Salipiger sp. CCB-MM3: one gene and its partners. The protein of the gene in region 2 binds, or shares a complex with, the protein of the main gene of each other region. Links are inferred from orthologs where the notes say so. Each region holds a gene or a part of one and is shown on either strand. Other genes may lie near its edges.

Evidence for each region.
Region 1: the proteins of AYJ57_RS01790 (region 2) and eno are in contact, whole or in part, in a solved structure (PDB 2FYM), measured with the Escherichia coli proteins. The link is inferred for Salipiger sp. CCB-MM3 from one-to-one orthologs.
Region 3: the proteins of AYJ57_RS01790 (region 2) and pnp are in contact, whole or in part, in a cryo-EM structure (PDB 9QH0), measured with the Escherichia coli proteins. The link is inferred for Salipiger sp. CCB-MM3 from one-to-one orthologs.

What each region holds. Positions count from the first base shown.
Region 1 is NZ_CP014595.1:123,217-128,180, reverse strand. The notes cover bases 1,174-4,095. They hold eno (phosphopyruvate hydratase), read left to right. Parts: upstream 1,174-1,956; coding sequence 1,957-3,234; downstream 3,235-4,095. Other genes in these bases: AYJ57_RS00625 (hypothetical protein), read right to left, coding at 3,843-4,095; AYJ57_RS00630 (cell division protein ZapA), read right to left, coding at 3,421-3,843; AYJ57_RS00640 (mechanosensitive ion channel family protein), read right to left, coding at 1,174-1,709. Also shown: AYJ57_RS00645 (DMT family transporter), read left to right, coding at 1-494; more of AYJ57_RS00640, read right to left, coding at 522-1,173; more of AYJ57_RS00625, read right to left, coding at 4,096-4,406; tkt (transketolase), read left to right, coding at 4,722-4,964. UniProt on the Escherichia coli protein: Catalyzes the reversible conversion of 2-phosphoglycerate (2-PG) into phosphoenolpyruvate (PEP). It is essential for the degradation of carbohydrates via glycolysis.
Region 2 is NZ_CP014595.1:363,181-368,665, forward strand. Bases 733-4,175 are described here. They hold AYJ57_RS01790 (Rne/Rng family ribonuclease), read right to left. Parts: upstream 3,804-4,175; coding sequence 933-3,803; downstream 733-932. Other genes in these bases: AYJ57_RS01785 (cytochrome c biogenesis CcdA family protein), read right to left, coding at 733-744. Also shown: more of AYJ57_RS01785, read right to left, coding at 1-732; AYJ57_RS01795 (HpcH/HpaI aldolase family protein), read left to right, coding at 4,472-5,293; AYJ57_RS01800 (NAD(P)-dependent oxidoreductase), read right to left, coding at 5,294-5,485. UniProt on the Escherichia coli protein: Endoribonuclease that plays a central role in RNA processing and decay. Required for the maturation of 5S and 16S rRNAs and the majority of tRNAs. Also involved in the degradation of most mRNAs.
Region 3 is NZ_CP014595.1:981,272-986,279, forward strand. The notes cover bases 1,165-4,130. They hold pnp (polyribonucleotide nucleotidyltransferase), read right to left. Parts: upstream 3,736-4,130; coding sequence 1,594-3,735; downstream 1,165-1,593. Other genes in these bases: AYJ57_RS04795 (hypothetical protein), read left to right, coding at 1,165-1,511; rpsO (30S ribosomal protein S15), read right to left, coding at 4,126-4,130. In the rest of the region: AYJ57_RS04790 (response regulator transcription factor), read left to right, coding at 1-149; more of AYJ57_RS04795, read left to right, coding at 717-1,164; more of rpsO, read right to left, coding at 4,131-4,395; AYJ57_RS04810 (calcium-binding protein), read right to left, coding at 4,545-5,008. UniProt on the Escherichia coli protein: Involved in mRNA degradation. Catalyzes the phosphorolysis of single-stranded polyribonucleotides processively in the 3'- to 5'-direction. Also involved, along with RNase II, in tRNA processing.

The DNA of each region.
Region 1 (4,964 bases), 240 kb from region 2 along the record:
TGCTGATGGTGATCCGCCCCTTCGGCGCGGCTTTCTCCGGTTGGGAGATTTGCGCGGTGGTCGGCGTCATCGGTCTTGCGGCGCGCGATCTCGTCACCCGCACGCTGCCCGTGGCGATCCCCTCGGTGGTGGTCTCGGCATGGGGCATGGCCTCGATCGCGCCGGTCGGTCTGGCGCTACTGCTGGTCTCGGGCGAGCCACCGGTCTTTGCGCCAAGCGCGCTGGCCCCGATCCTCGCCGCCGTCGCGGTGACCGCGGGCGGCTATCTTGCGGTCACCACCGCCATGCGGCTTGCCGAGGTCGCGGCGGTCTCGCCCTTCCGCTACACGCGGCTGATTTTCACCGCCAGCCTTGGCATGCTGATCTTTGGCGAGCGGCCCGACGGCTGGACCTATGCCGGTGCCGCGCTGATCCTCTGCGCCGGGCTCTACACCTTCGTACGCGAGCACCGGCTGGCACGGGCCAAAGAGCGTGACGTGAACCGGGGGCTCTGAGCCCTCCGGTTCGCGCCGCGCGGCACCTCAGCCGCCGATCACCTCGACACTGGGGTGCATATCCGTCTCTGGCCGATCCACCGACACCGTCTCGCGGGTGCGCGGCAGCGCCTCGGGCATGTCGCGCTGGATCCACGTGATCAGCTTCTCGCGGATCTCGCAGCGCAGGTCATAGGTGCGCGGCGCGTTGCGGGCCGAGGCAAGGATGCGGATCTCCATCACCCGCTCGCGGAAGTCATTCACCTGCAGGTGGCACACGTTGCCATCCCAAAGCTCGCTCTCGCGGCAGATCTCGTTCATCTTCGCGCGGATGCGGTCGATATCGGCGCAATGATCGAGATAGAGCAGCACCCCGCCAATCAGCGAGGCCCCGTCCCGCGTCCAGTTCTGGAACGGCTGCTCGATGAAATAGCTCAGGGGCACGATCAGCCTCCGCCAGTCCCAGATCTTGATCACCACGTAAGTGCCGGTGATCTCCTCAATCCAGCCCCATTCGCCCTCGACGATCACCGCATCGTCGATGCGGATCGGCTGGGTGATCGCCAGTTGGATCCCCGCGATCAGGTTCTTCAGCACCGGCTGAAAGGCAAAGCCGACGACGATACCCGCCGCCCCCGCCGAAGCGAGCAGCGAGACGCCCCATTGCCGCACGCCCGGAAAGGTCATCAGGATCGCCGAGACGGCAACGATAATGATCAGCCAGCCTGCTAGCCGCATGAGGATACGGCTCTGCGTCACATGTTTGCGCGCCAGCGTGTTGTCCTCGGCGTCGAGCGAGAATTTGCGCAGATGCACGGTGGTCCAGATGTAAAGCGCGGTGTGGATCACCCAGGCCACCAGCACCATGAAGGCGATGAGCAGCGCGTGCTGCGGCAAGTTTCGCCACTCTTCGTTCATCGGCGCCACGGCCACGCCGATGGCCAGAAAGGCCACCACCAGCCCCATGCGCAGCGGTCTGCGGGTGCGCGACACAAGGCTGCGCCAGAACAGATCGCGTTTCGCCACAGCCTTGGTCAGCGCCCAGAACACCAGCCGATAGGCCGAAACGCCGACGAGAAAGGCCAGCGCGATCACCACCGTCGGCATCACCCAATGCGGCAGCACCGGGATGATCGCCTCGACGGTGTCGGAAAAATCCGCCACCTGCTGCTCAAGCTGATCCAGCTCCGAGATCTCTGCCACCTGCTGCCCGATCTCGCTGATTTCTTCATCCATGCATGTATTTCCGCGCCCCGCCGTCCTCCCCTCGGCGCTGCCCTGCGGCCTTTCCTGCTGTTTGCTCTTTTCGCGGTTGCAGCAAAACTTAGGGGGTTTTCGCTGCAGGGCAAAACCCTGCGCGCCGCGCCGCCGCATTGTTAGCGCAACCCAATAGAAACAGGCGCTGTTAGCGTTAGCACAATTGTTTACTTCTTCGCCGCCCCTGTTATAGCTCGTCGCGAACCCATTCCTTTGCGAGGGACCCATGAGCATCATCATCGACATTCACGCGCGCGAAATCCTCGACAGCCGCGGCAATCCCACCGTCGAAGTCGACGTCACACTCGAAGACGGCACCATGGGCCGCGCCGCCGTGCCCTCGGGCGCCTCGACCGGCGTGCACGAAGCCGTGGAAAAGCGTGACGGCGACAAATCCCGCTACATGGGCAAAGGCGTGCTCGAAGCGGTCGAAGCGGTGAACGGCGAGATCGCCGAGACCATCGTCGGCTTTGACGCCACCGAGCAGCAGGCCATCGACATGGCGATGATCGAGCTCGATGGCACCGAGAACAAGGGCCGGCTCGGCGCCAACGCCATCCTCGGCGTCTCGCTGGCAGTGGCCAAGGCGGCGGCGGAATTCACCGGCCAGCCGCTCTATCGCTACGTCGGCGGCACCGCGGCCCGCGTCCTGCCGGTGCCGATGATGAACATCATCAACGGCGGCGAGCATGCCGACAACCCGATCGACATTCAGGAATTCATGATCATGCCGGTCTCGGCGACCAGCATCCGCGAAGCGGTGCGCATGGGCTCCGAGGTCTTCCACACGCTGAAGAAAGAGCTGTCGGCGGCGGGCATGTCCACCGGTCTCGGCGACGAAGGCGGCTTCGCCCCCGAGCTCGGATCGACCCGCGAGGCGCTCGACTTCATCCTCAAGTCGATCAAAAAGGCCGGCTACAAACCCGGCGAGGACATCTACCTCGCGCTCGACGCCGCCTCGACCGAATACTTCAAGGACGGCAAATACGAGATGAAGGGCGAAGGCCTCTCGCTCACCCCGGCCGAGAACGTCGATTACCTCGCCGCGCTCTGCGACGACTACCCGATCATCTCGATCGAAGACGGCTGCGCCGAGGATGACTGGGACGGCTGGAAGCTGCTGACCGAGAAGCTCGGCGACAAGATCCAGCTGGTCGGCGACGATCTCTTCGTCACCAACCCCGAGCGTCTCGCCATGGGCATCGAAAAGGGCGTGGCCAATTCCATGCTGGTGAAGGTCAACCAGATCGGCTCGCTGTCCGAGACGCTGAAGGCGGTCGATATGGCCCACCGCGCGCGCTACACCAACGTGATGTCGCACCGCTCGGGCGAGACCGAGGACGCCACCATCGCCGATCTCGCCGTCGCCACCAACTGCGGTCAGATCAAGACCGGCTCGCTGGCCCGCTCCGACCGGCTCGCGAAATACAACCAACTGATCCGTATCGAAGAGATGCTCGACGAAGCGGCGGAATACGCAGGGGCCTCGATCCTCAAGCGCTGAGCGCCACAGGAAAGCGCCACTGGCACCAATAGATAAGGGCGGGAAATTTTCCCGCCCTCTTACTTTGGCCGCTCCAAAGCGCCGCCCCCTCGCGCCGCGCCATCAGATTCCGGGCGTATCCCCCCAGCCCTTCTTCTCTTTAAAAATACGCAAATCCCGCCCCATCCAAGGGCGCGGCGGCAGGGGTCATTCCCCTGCTTTCTCCTCGACCTCGGCGGCCAGCGCCTCGGCCCGGGCGGCAAGCTCGGCCATGGCCTCAGTCACCCCCTGCGGGATCACCGGCACCTCGACGCGCTGCGGCTCGGGCGGCGGCGCGTCGCGCAGGGCGCGCACCTCGGAGGACATGGCGGCGAGCCGTTCCTCGGCCTCGCGCAGCCGCGCCTCGGTCTCGGTCAGCCGGTCTTCGAGCCCGGCGGTCTTATCGGCCAGCATCAGCCCCGACATCAGCAGCATGCGCCCCTCGGGCATCCGCCCGATCTGGCTGACCAGCACCTGCGCCTCGGTGTCGAGCATACGCGCGGCGGTCTGCAGATATTGCTCTTCGCCCTGCTGGCAGGCCACTTCGAAGCTGCGCCCGCCGATGATGATTTCGACCTCGATCTGCGACATCACTGCTCCTCCGCTTCGCTCTGAATCTCGCCCTGAGACTCACTGGCGGCACCGGCCAGCAGCGGCTCAAGCCCGGCGATCAGCGCTTTGGCCTCGCTGACCTCGGTGGCGCGCGCGGCGCGCAGGGCCTCAAGCTCGGCAAGCATCGCCTGATTGATCAGATGCGGCTCGCCGACACCTGCTTCGAGCGCCCCGCGCATCTCCTGCTGCGACGCCAGAAGCGCGGCATTGGCCTGACGCAGGCGCTGCAGATCCTCGTCGAGCGCCGCCATGGCGCCGCGCTGCGCGTCGATCTGCGCCGCCAGCGCGTCCGAGTCCGCATCCTTTTCAGCGGATGCCTCTACCGGCGGGTTTTCGATCTGCGCATGCAGCGCGCGCACCCGCTCCTCGAGCTGGGCATTGGCCATGCGCTCATCGTCCAGCGCCTTGCGCAACGCCTCGATCTCATCGCTCTCGCCGCCCTGCGCGGCGGCGCCCGGCGCCGTGCCCAGAATCTCGACGCCGGTCGAGATACGGTCGAGTGCGCGGGTGATCCGTGAGTGCAACTCGTCGATCTGGGTCATCCTGCGTCCCTTGTTTCCTTGGTCTTGCCTCCCGCCTATGCGCGGGTTTGGTCCGTCCGATGCTGCTTCGGCCAGTGCCGGGCCGACCGGCGGCCTCGGCGCGAATTATACCATCGAGACGGGAAAGGCGAATCAATGCAAGCGGGTTTCGTAAAAGGATAGCAAGCGTGCCGGGAAAATGCGCGCCATATGTTCCAAGGCCTTACGGCCCGCGCTTCATCCTGCGCATCACCGGATTTCCGCGCAATGCTTGAACTTATCGGCCACGCTGCTATTGAGCGCGCTGACAGGCTTCCGGCAAGAGGACAAAGCCCCGTGGATATCGACGCACTCCGAGCCAACAACCCCGAGCACTGGACCCGCGCCTGCGCCATTCGCGCGCTGACGCTTGATGCGGTGACCGCCGCCAACTCCGGCCACTCCGGCATGCCCATCGGCATGGCAGACGTTGCGACCGTGCTCTATTCGAAGCATCTCAAGTTCGATGCGGCCAACCCCAAATGGCCCGACCGCGACCGGTTCATCCTGTCGGCGGGCCATGGCTCGATGCTGCTTTAC
Region 2 (5,485 bases):
CTGCCCCAGCGCCGGGAAGGTTTCCAGCAGCCAGAACGAGAAGGCCGAGAAGGCCCCGGTCAGCAGCGCCAGACCGACGGCGATGAGCAGGACGCCCATGATCCGCTCGATGGTCTTCATATGGCGCTTCATGCGGTTCATCAGCCCCATGGCGCGGCTCAGGAACATCGCCGCCAGCAGGAACGGCAGCCCAAGGCCAAGCGCGTAAACTCCCAAGAGCAGCGTGCCGCGCGCCACCGAGCTTTCGGTTGCCGCCAGCGACAGGATCGCGCCAAGCTGCGGGCCGATGCAGGGCGTCCAGCCGAAGGCGAAGGCGAGCCCCAGCAGATAGGCGCCGAAGGCCGAACCGCCCGCCTCACCGGTGTCGAGACGCGCCTCGCGGTCGAGGAAGGGAATGCGGAAGACATGCAGGAAATGCAGCCCGAAGACGATCACCACGACGCCGGAGATACGCGCCAGAAGCAGTTGGTTCTGCAAAAAGAACGTGCCCAGCCAAGACGCGGTGAACCCCAGCAGGATGAACACCGTCGACAGACCGAGCACAAAGAAGAGCGCCGCGATGAAGGCGCGCCAGCGGGCGCTGCCACCGGCCTGCATCTCCTGCAGGCTCACGCCCGACATGAAGGCCAGATAGGGCGGCACAATGGGCAGCACGCAGGGGCTGAGAAACGAAATCACGCCCCCGAAAAGCGCCACGAGCATGGCGGGGAGCAGGCTTGCGTCGATGATCTCGATTCCGAACATGCCACCCGAATAGGCGATCGCGCTTGCCGCGTCATCAGACAGCTTGTCACGTCTGCGTTGCCGCAGGTCCTCTGATGTTACAGAGCCACGGCTTCACGCGCGGCGCGAATGAACAAAAACGCCCCGGCGCGAGCACCGGGGCGTTCTTATCTCTGTCCTGCGGGTCTAGCTTGCGCTGCGGCGTCGCCTCAGCGGCTCCACCATCCGCGACGCTTGGGCTTCGGAGCCTCTTCCTGAACCGGCTCTGCCGAGACAGGCTCGGGTTCCGGCGCGGGCTCAGGCTGAGGCTCGGGCTCAGCGGGCGTTTCCGCAACCGGCACCTCTTCGGCGGGTGCTTCAGGCGCAGCCTCGGCCTGCGGCTCGACCGGAGCTTCGGCGACGGGCGCCTCGCTTACCGGCTCGGGCGCCGCTTCGACCTCGGTCACCACCGGCTCTTCGCTCACCGCAGGTGCCGCCTCTTCCGCAGCGGCTTCGGGCGCAGGCGCGGCAGCAGCTTCAACAGCAGCTTCCGCCGGTGCCTCGGCTGCCGGTGCCTCAGTCGGTGCCTCCGTCGCTTCGGGCTCGGCCTTCTTGCGGCTGCGCGAGCGGCGGGTGCGCTTGGGCTTCTCGGCGGGCGCCTCTTCGGCAGCAGGCGCCTCAGTGGAAGCCTCGCTGGAGGCCTCGGTGGAGCCTGCCTCTGCCGGCGCCACCTCGGTCGCAGCTTCCGCCGTTCCGGTCACCGTTTCAGCAGCGGCAGCTTCGGAGACTTCGGTCGGAGTGGCGTCATTGCCCTCGCCGTTGCCCTCACCATTCTCGCCGTTCTGCGCGTCCTTGTTCTTCGAACGCGAGCGGCGGCGGCGGCGGCGGCGCTTCTTCGGCTTGCCGTCACCGTCTTCGGATCCGTTGCCGTTCTCGCCGTTGCCGTCACTGGAAGAGTTGTCTTCAGCCTGATCTTCAGCCTGAGTTTCGAGCTGATCCTCGTCCTCGTCTTCTTCGGCGGCCACGTCTTCGTCGACCTGATCCATCAGCGAGGCGTTGGCCGAGACCACCGGCGCGACCACTTCGGGCACGTTGCGGGTGGCGGTCTTGAACTTCTCCATGGTGAAGTCGGGGCTGACGAGGTGCAGATCGCCCTCGATGCGCACGGCCATGCCGTAGCGCGCCTCGATCTGGGCCACATGCTCGCGCTTCTGGTTCATCAGGTAGTTGGCGATGCCCACCGGGCATTTCACCAGCACCTCACGCGAGCGGCGGCGCACGCCCTCTTCCTCGACCTGACGCAGGATGTTCAGCGCCATATTGTCATCCGAGCGGATAAGGCCGGTGCCGTGGCAGGCCGCGCAGGGCTGCGTGGTGGCCTCGATCATGCCCGGGCGCAGACGCTGGCGCGACATCTCCAGCAGGCCGAAGCCCGAGATGCGGCCAACCTGAATGCGCGCACGATCGGTCTTGAGCTTGTCTTTCAGCTTCTTCTCGACGGCGGCGTTGTTCTTGCGCTCTTCCATGTCGATGAAGTCGATGACGATCAGACCCGCGAGGTCGCGCAGACGCAGCTGACGCGCCACTTCTTCGGCGGCCTCTAGGTTGGTCTTGAGCGCCGTCTCTTCGATCGATCCTTCCTTGGTGGCCCGGCCCGAGTTCACGTCGATCGCCACCAGCGCCTCGGTCACACCGATCACGATGTAGCCGCCGGATTTCAGCTGGACCGTCGGGTTGAACATGCCCGCGAGGTAGCTTTCGACCTGATAGCGCGCGAAGAGCGGCATCGGGTCGAGGTAGTGTTTCACGTTCTTCGCGTGGGACGGCATGATCATCTTCATGAAGTCCTTGGCGATGCGGTAGCCGCGCTCGCCTTCCACGTGAACTTCGTCGATCTCGCGGTTGTAGAGGTCGCGGATCGAGCGCTTGATGAGGTCGCCCTCTTCGTAAATCTTCGCCGGGGCAACCGACTTCAGCGTCAGTTCGCGGATCTGCTCCCAGAGGCGCTGCAGGTATTCATAGTCGCGCTTGATCTCGGTCTTGGTGCGCTTGGCACCCGCGGTGCGGATGATCAGACCGGCGCCCTTGGGCACGTCGATGGTCTGCGCGATCTCCTTGAGCTTCGAGCGGTCGGCGGCATTGGTGATCTTGCGCGAGATGCCGCCGCCACGGGCGGTATTCGGCATCAGAACGCAATAGCGGCCCGCAAGCGACAGATAGGTGGTGAGCGCCGCGCCCTTGTTGCCGCGCTCCTCCTTGACGACCTGCACCAGAAGGATCTGGCGGACTTTGATGACTTCTTGGATCTTGTACTTGCGCGGACGCGGCTTGCGCGCCGGGCGGATGTCTTCCTCGGTGTCGTCGTCAGCGACCGACTCGATGCTGTCATCGGCTTTCGAAGAGCCAACGTGATCGTCGTCATGATCCTCGTCGTCGTCTTCGACCGGCGCCTTGGCTTCGGTCTCGGGCGCGCCTGCATCCGTCTCCGGGGTGCCCACCACCTCGGCCTCTGCCGCGGCGGTGTCCGCTTCAGTGCTGTCGTTGGGGCCATCGTTGGGCTCTTCGACCGGGGTCTCGGCCACGGTCTCCATCGGCGACAGGCCTTCGCCCTCGCCCGGCTCGACGGTGTCGTCGCCGAGGTCAATGGTCTCCATACCCGATATGCCGGTCGACACTTCGGACACTTCGCTGGTCACCGTCTTGTCGTCGGTGCTGGCCTTCTCGGCCTTGCTGCGCGAGCGCGAACGACGGGTGCGCGAGCGCGAGGATTTCGAGCGCGACTTTTCCTTGTCGTCGTCATCGTCCTCGGCGGCGAGTGCAGCCTCTTCCTCCATCAGCGCCTGACGGTCGGCGACGGGGATCTGGTAATAATCGGGGTGGATCTCGGAAAACGCGAGGAACCCGTGGCGGTTGCCGCCGTAGTCCACGAAAGCGGCCTGAAGCGACGGCTCGACCCGCGTGACTTTCGCGAGATAGATATTGCCTGCTAGTTGGCGCTTGTTTTCCGATTCAAAGTCGAATTCCTCGACCTTGTTTCCGTCGACCACCACAACGCGGGTCTCTTCCGCGTGGGTGGCATCGATGAGCATTTTCTTTGCCATGTTTTCCGTATGCACGGCACATGCGCCAAGGGCCCGGGCGGAGCCGGGCTGCGTGGTGATGTGGCGTGGCTTGTCTGGGCGCTGAGCGGCGCGCAGGCACGGGAAGACAATCTGTCTTCGCCCGGGTGCCTCACTTGCGTCGCGCGCGTCATCGCGTTTCTTCTCCGACACCCTCGCCGCGGATCGCGCCTTGGTGCCTTGTTGCGGCCCGGAGCGTTGGATGTCCGGACGGTGTACTCGGCCTTGCGGCCTGATCGGTCTGCCCGGGGTCCCTGTACGGACGGCTCCGGAGCAGCGAAACTCTTTGGCTTTTCACGAAACTGCAGCGCGGCTATCGGCTGTGGATAACCATGTGCGAAACGCAATTGCCTAACAGGTAGCATAGGGGCATCGCAGCCCCAATGACAATATCCAATATGACGCGCGCATGAATTCCCCGTCCCATTGCCCGATGGCTGCACAAAGCCCGCCAGACGTCCCCTCTCCCGGCTTTCATTGTTCCCCAAATACGCAGCGACACGCCGCGCCCTCCGCTCGAGTCTCATCGCTCCCTTCGCCGCGCGCCCACCTCAATTTGGTATACCATTTATATTGACCTTGCGTCGCGCAGGGTATTCAACTCGTCCGGGTGGCCCGGGCACGCAGGCTCGCGCCAAGACGAGGAGGACATGATGACAGGAAGAAACAGGCTCAAGGCGCGGCTCAAGGCCGGCGAGACGGTGACCGCCGCGTGGTTCGAGCTGGGCTCGCCAGAGGTGGCCGAACTGCTGGTCTACAGCGGCTGGGACGTGCTGGTGATCGACTGCGAACACGGCAGCGCCGGGCTTGAGGCGGGGCTGAACCTGCTGCGCGCGGTGGAAGGGGCTGGCGGCGAGGCGGTGATCCGCGTGCCTGACTCTTCGGAGGCGACGCTGAAACGGGCGCTCGACCGCGGCGCGCGCTCGATCATGGTGCCGATGGTGCATACCGCCAAGATGGCGCGCGAGATCGCTTCTTTCTGCCTCTACGCGCCGCGCGGCCGCCGCGGCTATGCCGCGCCCATCGTGCGCGCCACCAATTGGGGCAACCTGCCCGGCTATGCCGCCACCGCGCACGAAGAACTGCTGATCATGGCGCAGGTCGAACATGTGGAGACGGTGGCCGAGGTTGAAGAGATCGCCGGGATCGAGGGCATCGACATGGCCTTCGTCGGCCCCAATGATTTCGCCGCCTCGATGAACCACCTCGAGGACATGGATCACCCTGACGTGCGTGCCAAGATCGAAGAGGTCGAGCGCAGCGCGACCGCGAGTGGACTGATGCTGGGCACGATCACCGGCGTCGCCGGTCCGGGGCGCAGCTATTCGGAACTGCGCGACGCGGGCTATGGCTTCATCGTTGGCCCCAATGACGTTGGCTTGCTGGCCGGGGCCGCCCGCGCCGCGAAGGCGCAGGCCGCCAAAGAGCTGGGCGAGGAGACCGGTGAGGCCGCCCCGCTGCCGTCTTACTGATCAGTCGAAGGCCTTCAGGCGCTTGATCAGGGCGGAGGTGTCCCAACGGCCGCCGCCCATCGCCTGAACGTCCTTGTAGAACTGGTCCACAAGCGCCGTCACCGGCAGCGAGGCGCCGATCTCGTCGCCGGTGGCAAGGCAGATGCCAAGGTCCTTGCGCATCCAGTCCACCGCGAAGCCATGGTCGAACTT
Region 3 (5,008 bases), 620 kb from region 2 along the record:
TGCTGCACGAGGTTTGGGGCTATAACGCCGGTGTGACGACCCACACGCTGGAGACGCACATTTACCGCCTGCGCCAGAAAATCGAGCCCGATCCTTCGAACGCCCGAATTTTGGTCACTGAATCCGGGGGATACAGACTGGTTGCCTGACAAATCGGCGGAAATGTCACGTCCACGCGGTTTTCCGCCAACCCCGCCTCACTCGCCCATTGGTTGACATTGGACTTGGTGATAGGGTAACCTAGCCTTTCGGATAGGAGGCTGACTGGCCTCCTCGAAAGACACAGAGTTCCCGTTGCATGTGCGGGTTATCACATGCACCTCCCTGTTGGACCTGGCCGGGCTTTGTGCCCGGCCTTTTTTCATCACAAGCAGCGTCGCCGCTGCGCTTTCCCATCTGTAACTCTCGTTGACGGCATGCCGCCTTACTCCTGCCGGGCCGCTCTGGCTTTGTGATACACGCGGCGTGTAAGCCGTGCCGGAATCGGCGCTCCGGCTGCGGCATCCCCTCCGCGAAGCCGAAGCGCCCACAAACCCCGTCCGTTCCTTCCGTGAGCGGTGGCCGATCGGCTTGCACTTCCGATCTGTGCGGAAAATCGTTAACAAATCGGAAAAGTGACAGAAGATTCCCGGCTTTTCGCGCCGGCCTGTCTGCGGTGCTTGCCGTTGCCGCAACAGATGGTAGAAGCCCGGCGCCCCTGCCGGAAAGGACTGAGCTTGACCGACACGCCCCGACGCCTCGAACACCCGAGCATGAACGCACCGCTGCTGGATTGGTGGATGCGCGACTACGACCATGTCTTCGTCGTGCTCAACCCGTTCTTCAGCGTCCCCGGCTTTGCGCCGGATACTGCCGCTTGGGGGCCTTTGCGCAGCGAGGCCACCACGCAGCAAGAGCTTGAGGCGCTGATCGAAAGCCTTGGCGACGGCCAGCCCAACCAACCGCCCGACGCCTTCGACGAGATCATCAAGACCACCGGCCAGCCGATCCGCTGGGACATGGTGGCGCAGGCGCTTGGCGTCGCGGACTTCGAGCATTTTGCGCATATGGTCTGGCTCTGGGTCATCGGCGCGGAGCCGCCCGAAGCGGATGTGACGCTGATATCGCGCATCGCCCGGCACTGCCGCAACGAAGGGCTCTACAAGCCCGAGGAAGACTGGCTGCCGCTGGTGGTCGAGCCAATGCTGCTGCCCTATTTTGAGGCCCTGCGGCTCGATGAGGTGACGCTCTGGGACGAGACGCGAACCTCCTCGCTGGAGTGCCCGATAGACGCGTTCCACCGCGACGAGCCGCCCGTGGCACTGATGGATGCGCCGATCTCGGCGATCTCGGCTCCGGGGATGCTGCTTAGCTGGTCGCAGGATCAGGTGACCGGCCTGCTGGCGATGACCGAAGAGATGCGACAGAAGGCCGACCCCGCCCGCTTCCTCGAAGGCTTCTGGGCCGGCACCCGCACCTCCTCGCTGGTGCTCGACCCAACCCATGCGCGGACCCCTGCCCTGCTGCACTGAGCCGCACGACACCCGCCAATACAAAACGCCCCGACCGAAAGGCCGGGGCGTTCGCGTTTTCAGAGGTGGCCGAGGCCGCGGATCACTCCGCGGTCTCTTCCTTCTTCTCAGCAGAGATCTCTTCGCCGGTCTCTTGGTCGACCATCTTCATGGCGAGGCGCACCTTGCCGCGATCGTCGAAGCCCAGAAGCTTCACGTAGACTTCCTGACCTTCCTTCAGCACATCCGACGGATGGTTCAGGCGGCGGTTCTCGATCTGGCTGACGTGCACGAGGCCGTCGCGCTTGCCGAAGAAGTTCACGAAGGCACCGAAATCGACGATCTTCACGACCTTGCCTTTGTAGATCGAACCCTCTTCCGGCTCTGCCACGATCGAGTAGATCATGTCATAGGCCTTCTGGATGGCTTCACCGTTGGCCGAGGCGATCTTGATCACGCCATCGTCGTTGATGTCGACCTTGGCGCCCGACACTTCGACGATCTCGCGGATCACCTTGCCGCCCGAACCGATCACTTCACGGATCTTGTCGGTCGGGATCTGCATGGTCTCGATGCGCGGCGCGTGAACCGAGAACTCTGCCGCTTCGGTCAGAGCCTTGGCCATCTCGCCGAGGATGTGCATCCGGCCTTCTTTCGCCTGCGACAAAGCCTGCTTCATGATCTCGGGAGTGATGCCCGCGACCTTGATGTCCATCTGCAGCGAGGTGATGCCGTTTTCGGTGCCTGCGACTTTGAAGTCCATGTCGCCGAGGTGGTCTTCGTCGCCGAGGATGTCGGTCAGAACCGCATACTCACCGTCGTCTTCCAGCACGAGGCCCATGGCCACACCGGCCACCGGCGCCTTCAGCGGAACGCCTGCATCCATCATCGACAGCGAGCCGCCGCAGACGGAGGCCATCGAGGACGAGCCGTTGGATTCGGTGATCTCCGACACCACGCGAATGGTGTAGGGGAAGTCGGTCGGAGCGGGCAGCACGGCCTGCAGCGCGCGCCATGCCAGCTTGCCGTGGCCGATTTCACGGCGACCCGGCGAGCCAACGCGGCCCACTTCACCAACCGAATACGGCGGGAAGTTGTAGTGCAGCAGGAAGTTGCTGCGGAAGTTGCCGTGCAGCGCGTCGATGATCTGCTCATCGTCGCCGGTGCCCAGCGTGGTCACGACCAGCGCCTGCGTTTCACCGCGGGTGAACAGCGACGAGCCGTGGGTCCGCGGCAGAACGCCGGTTTCCGACACGATCGAGCGAACCTGATCGAGGGCACGACCGTCGATGCGACGCTTGTTCTTGACCACGTCCGAGCGCAGCACAACCGACTCGAGCTTCTTGATCGCCGAACCGAGGTTCGCGTCTTCAAGCTGCTCTTCGCTCAGTTCTGCCTTGATCGCTTCCTTGGCGGCCGACACGGCGGCGACGCGCGCCTGCTTATCGGTGATCGCGTAGGCTTCTTTCATCTTGGCTTCGCCAAGACCCTTCACCACGTCGAACAGCTCGGAGTAATCCGGTGCCTGGAAGTCGAAAGGCTCTTTCGCGGCGGATTCGGCCAGATCGATGATCAGGTCGACAACCGGCTGGATCTGCTCGTGCGCGAAGGTCACGGCGCCCAGCATCTCTTCTTCGGTCAGCTCGTAAGCTTCCGATTCCACCATCATCACGGCGTCTTTGGTGCCGGCGACGACGAGGTCGAGACGCTGCTCGGGGTTGTTGCGCAGCCCCTGCATGTCGTCGACGGTCGGGTTCAGCACGTATTCGCCATCGGTGTAACCGACGCGGCAGCCTGCGATCGGGCCCATGAAGGGCACGCCCGAGATGGTCAGCGCAGCCGAGGCAGCGATCATCGCAACGACATCAGGGTCGTTGACGAGGTCGTGCGACAGCACGGTGCACATCACCAGCACTTCATGCTTGAAGCCGGGGACGAAGAGCGGACGGATCGGACGGTCGATCAGGCGTGCGGTCAGCGTCTCTTTCTCGGTCGGACGCGCCTCGCGCTTGAAGAAGCCACCGGGCACCTTGCCCGCGGCGTAGTATTTTTCTTGGTAGTGAACGGTCAGCGGGAAGAAATCCTGACCCGGCTTCGGTTCCTTCGCGAAGGTCACGTTGGCCATGACCGAGGTCTCGCCGAGCGTCGCGATGACGGTGCCATCTGCCTGGCGGGCGACTTTCCCGGTCTCGAGGGTGAGGGTTTCCTCGCCCCACTGCATGGATTTCGTCGTTACGTTGAACATGTAGCGTATCCTGTAAGGGAGCACTCCCGGCCCTCCGGGTCTCCCGTTTGCATGGTGGCCCCATTGCCACCGCTCCCTATCCTCTTGCATGTGCCCGGGAGCCAAAGGCGTCACGTCTCAGATGGGGGGCGCATACATGAGAATCCGGCTTTTGGGAAGCAATAAGCGCGGAGCCGCCCGGACGGGCCATTGCAGGCCGACGATGACCCGGCGGGCCGCATCGGGTTTTCCTGCGCGGGCGTCAGGGGTTCCGTGAAATCGCTTCTGCAAATGCCTGAGGTACGCCTTGCCGCGCGAAATGACGCGCGTCAGATGTGGATGCGCCCTGCCGGAAACGCAAAACGCCCGCTCCAATGGAGCGGGCGCTGCGAATTCCGTATCCGGAGCGGATCAGCGGCGGATGCCGAGGCGCTGGATCAGGGCGGTGTAACGCGCCTCTTCCTTGCCCTTCAGGTAGTCCAGCAGCTTGCGGCGCTGAGCCACGAGCTTCAGAAGGCCACGACGCGAGTGGTTGTCCTTCTTGTGGGTCTTGAAGTGCTCGGTCAGGGTCGAGATGCGGCTGGTGAGGATAGCAACCTGAACTTCGGGCGAACCGGTGTCGCCTTCTTTGGTTGCGAATTCCTTCATCAGGCGGTTCTTTTCTTCAACGGTGATCGACATCGGGGTCTCCTTCAGGGTTAGAGGGATGGCACAAGCCGGGATGTCGTCCAGCAGGGCCCGTGGAGAAATCCGGCCCGCATGGCCGGATGCGGGCGTATAGGGCGATTCAGCGTAAAAGGAAAGCCCGAAGTTGCCGGGGCCGCTGTGGCTCACGTCCCCGCAAGATCGGGCGCGCCACCATTCAGCAGGGCGATACTGTCAAGCGTTGGGACAGCGTCGCTGGGCAGATGCGCAAGCACTTCGCCATCTACCACAAGCTCGGTCACCCCCGCCACCTCTGCGCTTTCACGAAGCTCCAACTCCGGCGCATCCGCATCCCCGCCCGCACCATCGTAGAAGACGATCAATTGATCTTGCGACGGATCGAAATCCACCAGTTCGGCCGCCGCCTCCCCGGCACTCCATTCGCCAAGGATAAAACCGTCCGCCCCGGCACCGCCGCTCGCCAGATCGCCCGCGCCGATCCAGAGCGTGTCGCTGCCCGAGCCGCCGTTGAGAAAATCCGCATCGTCCTGATCGTGCCCCCCGGCATCCGCCTCGACCCCCGACAGCAGGTCGTCGCCCCAACCGCCAAACAGCGTATCGGCGCCGCTTCCACCGATCAGCGTGTCAT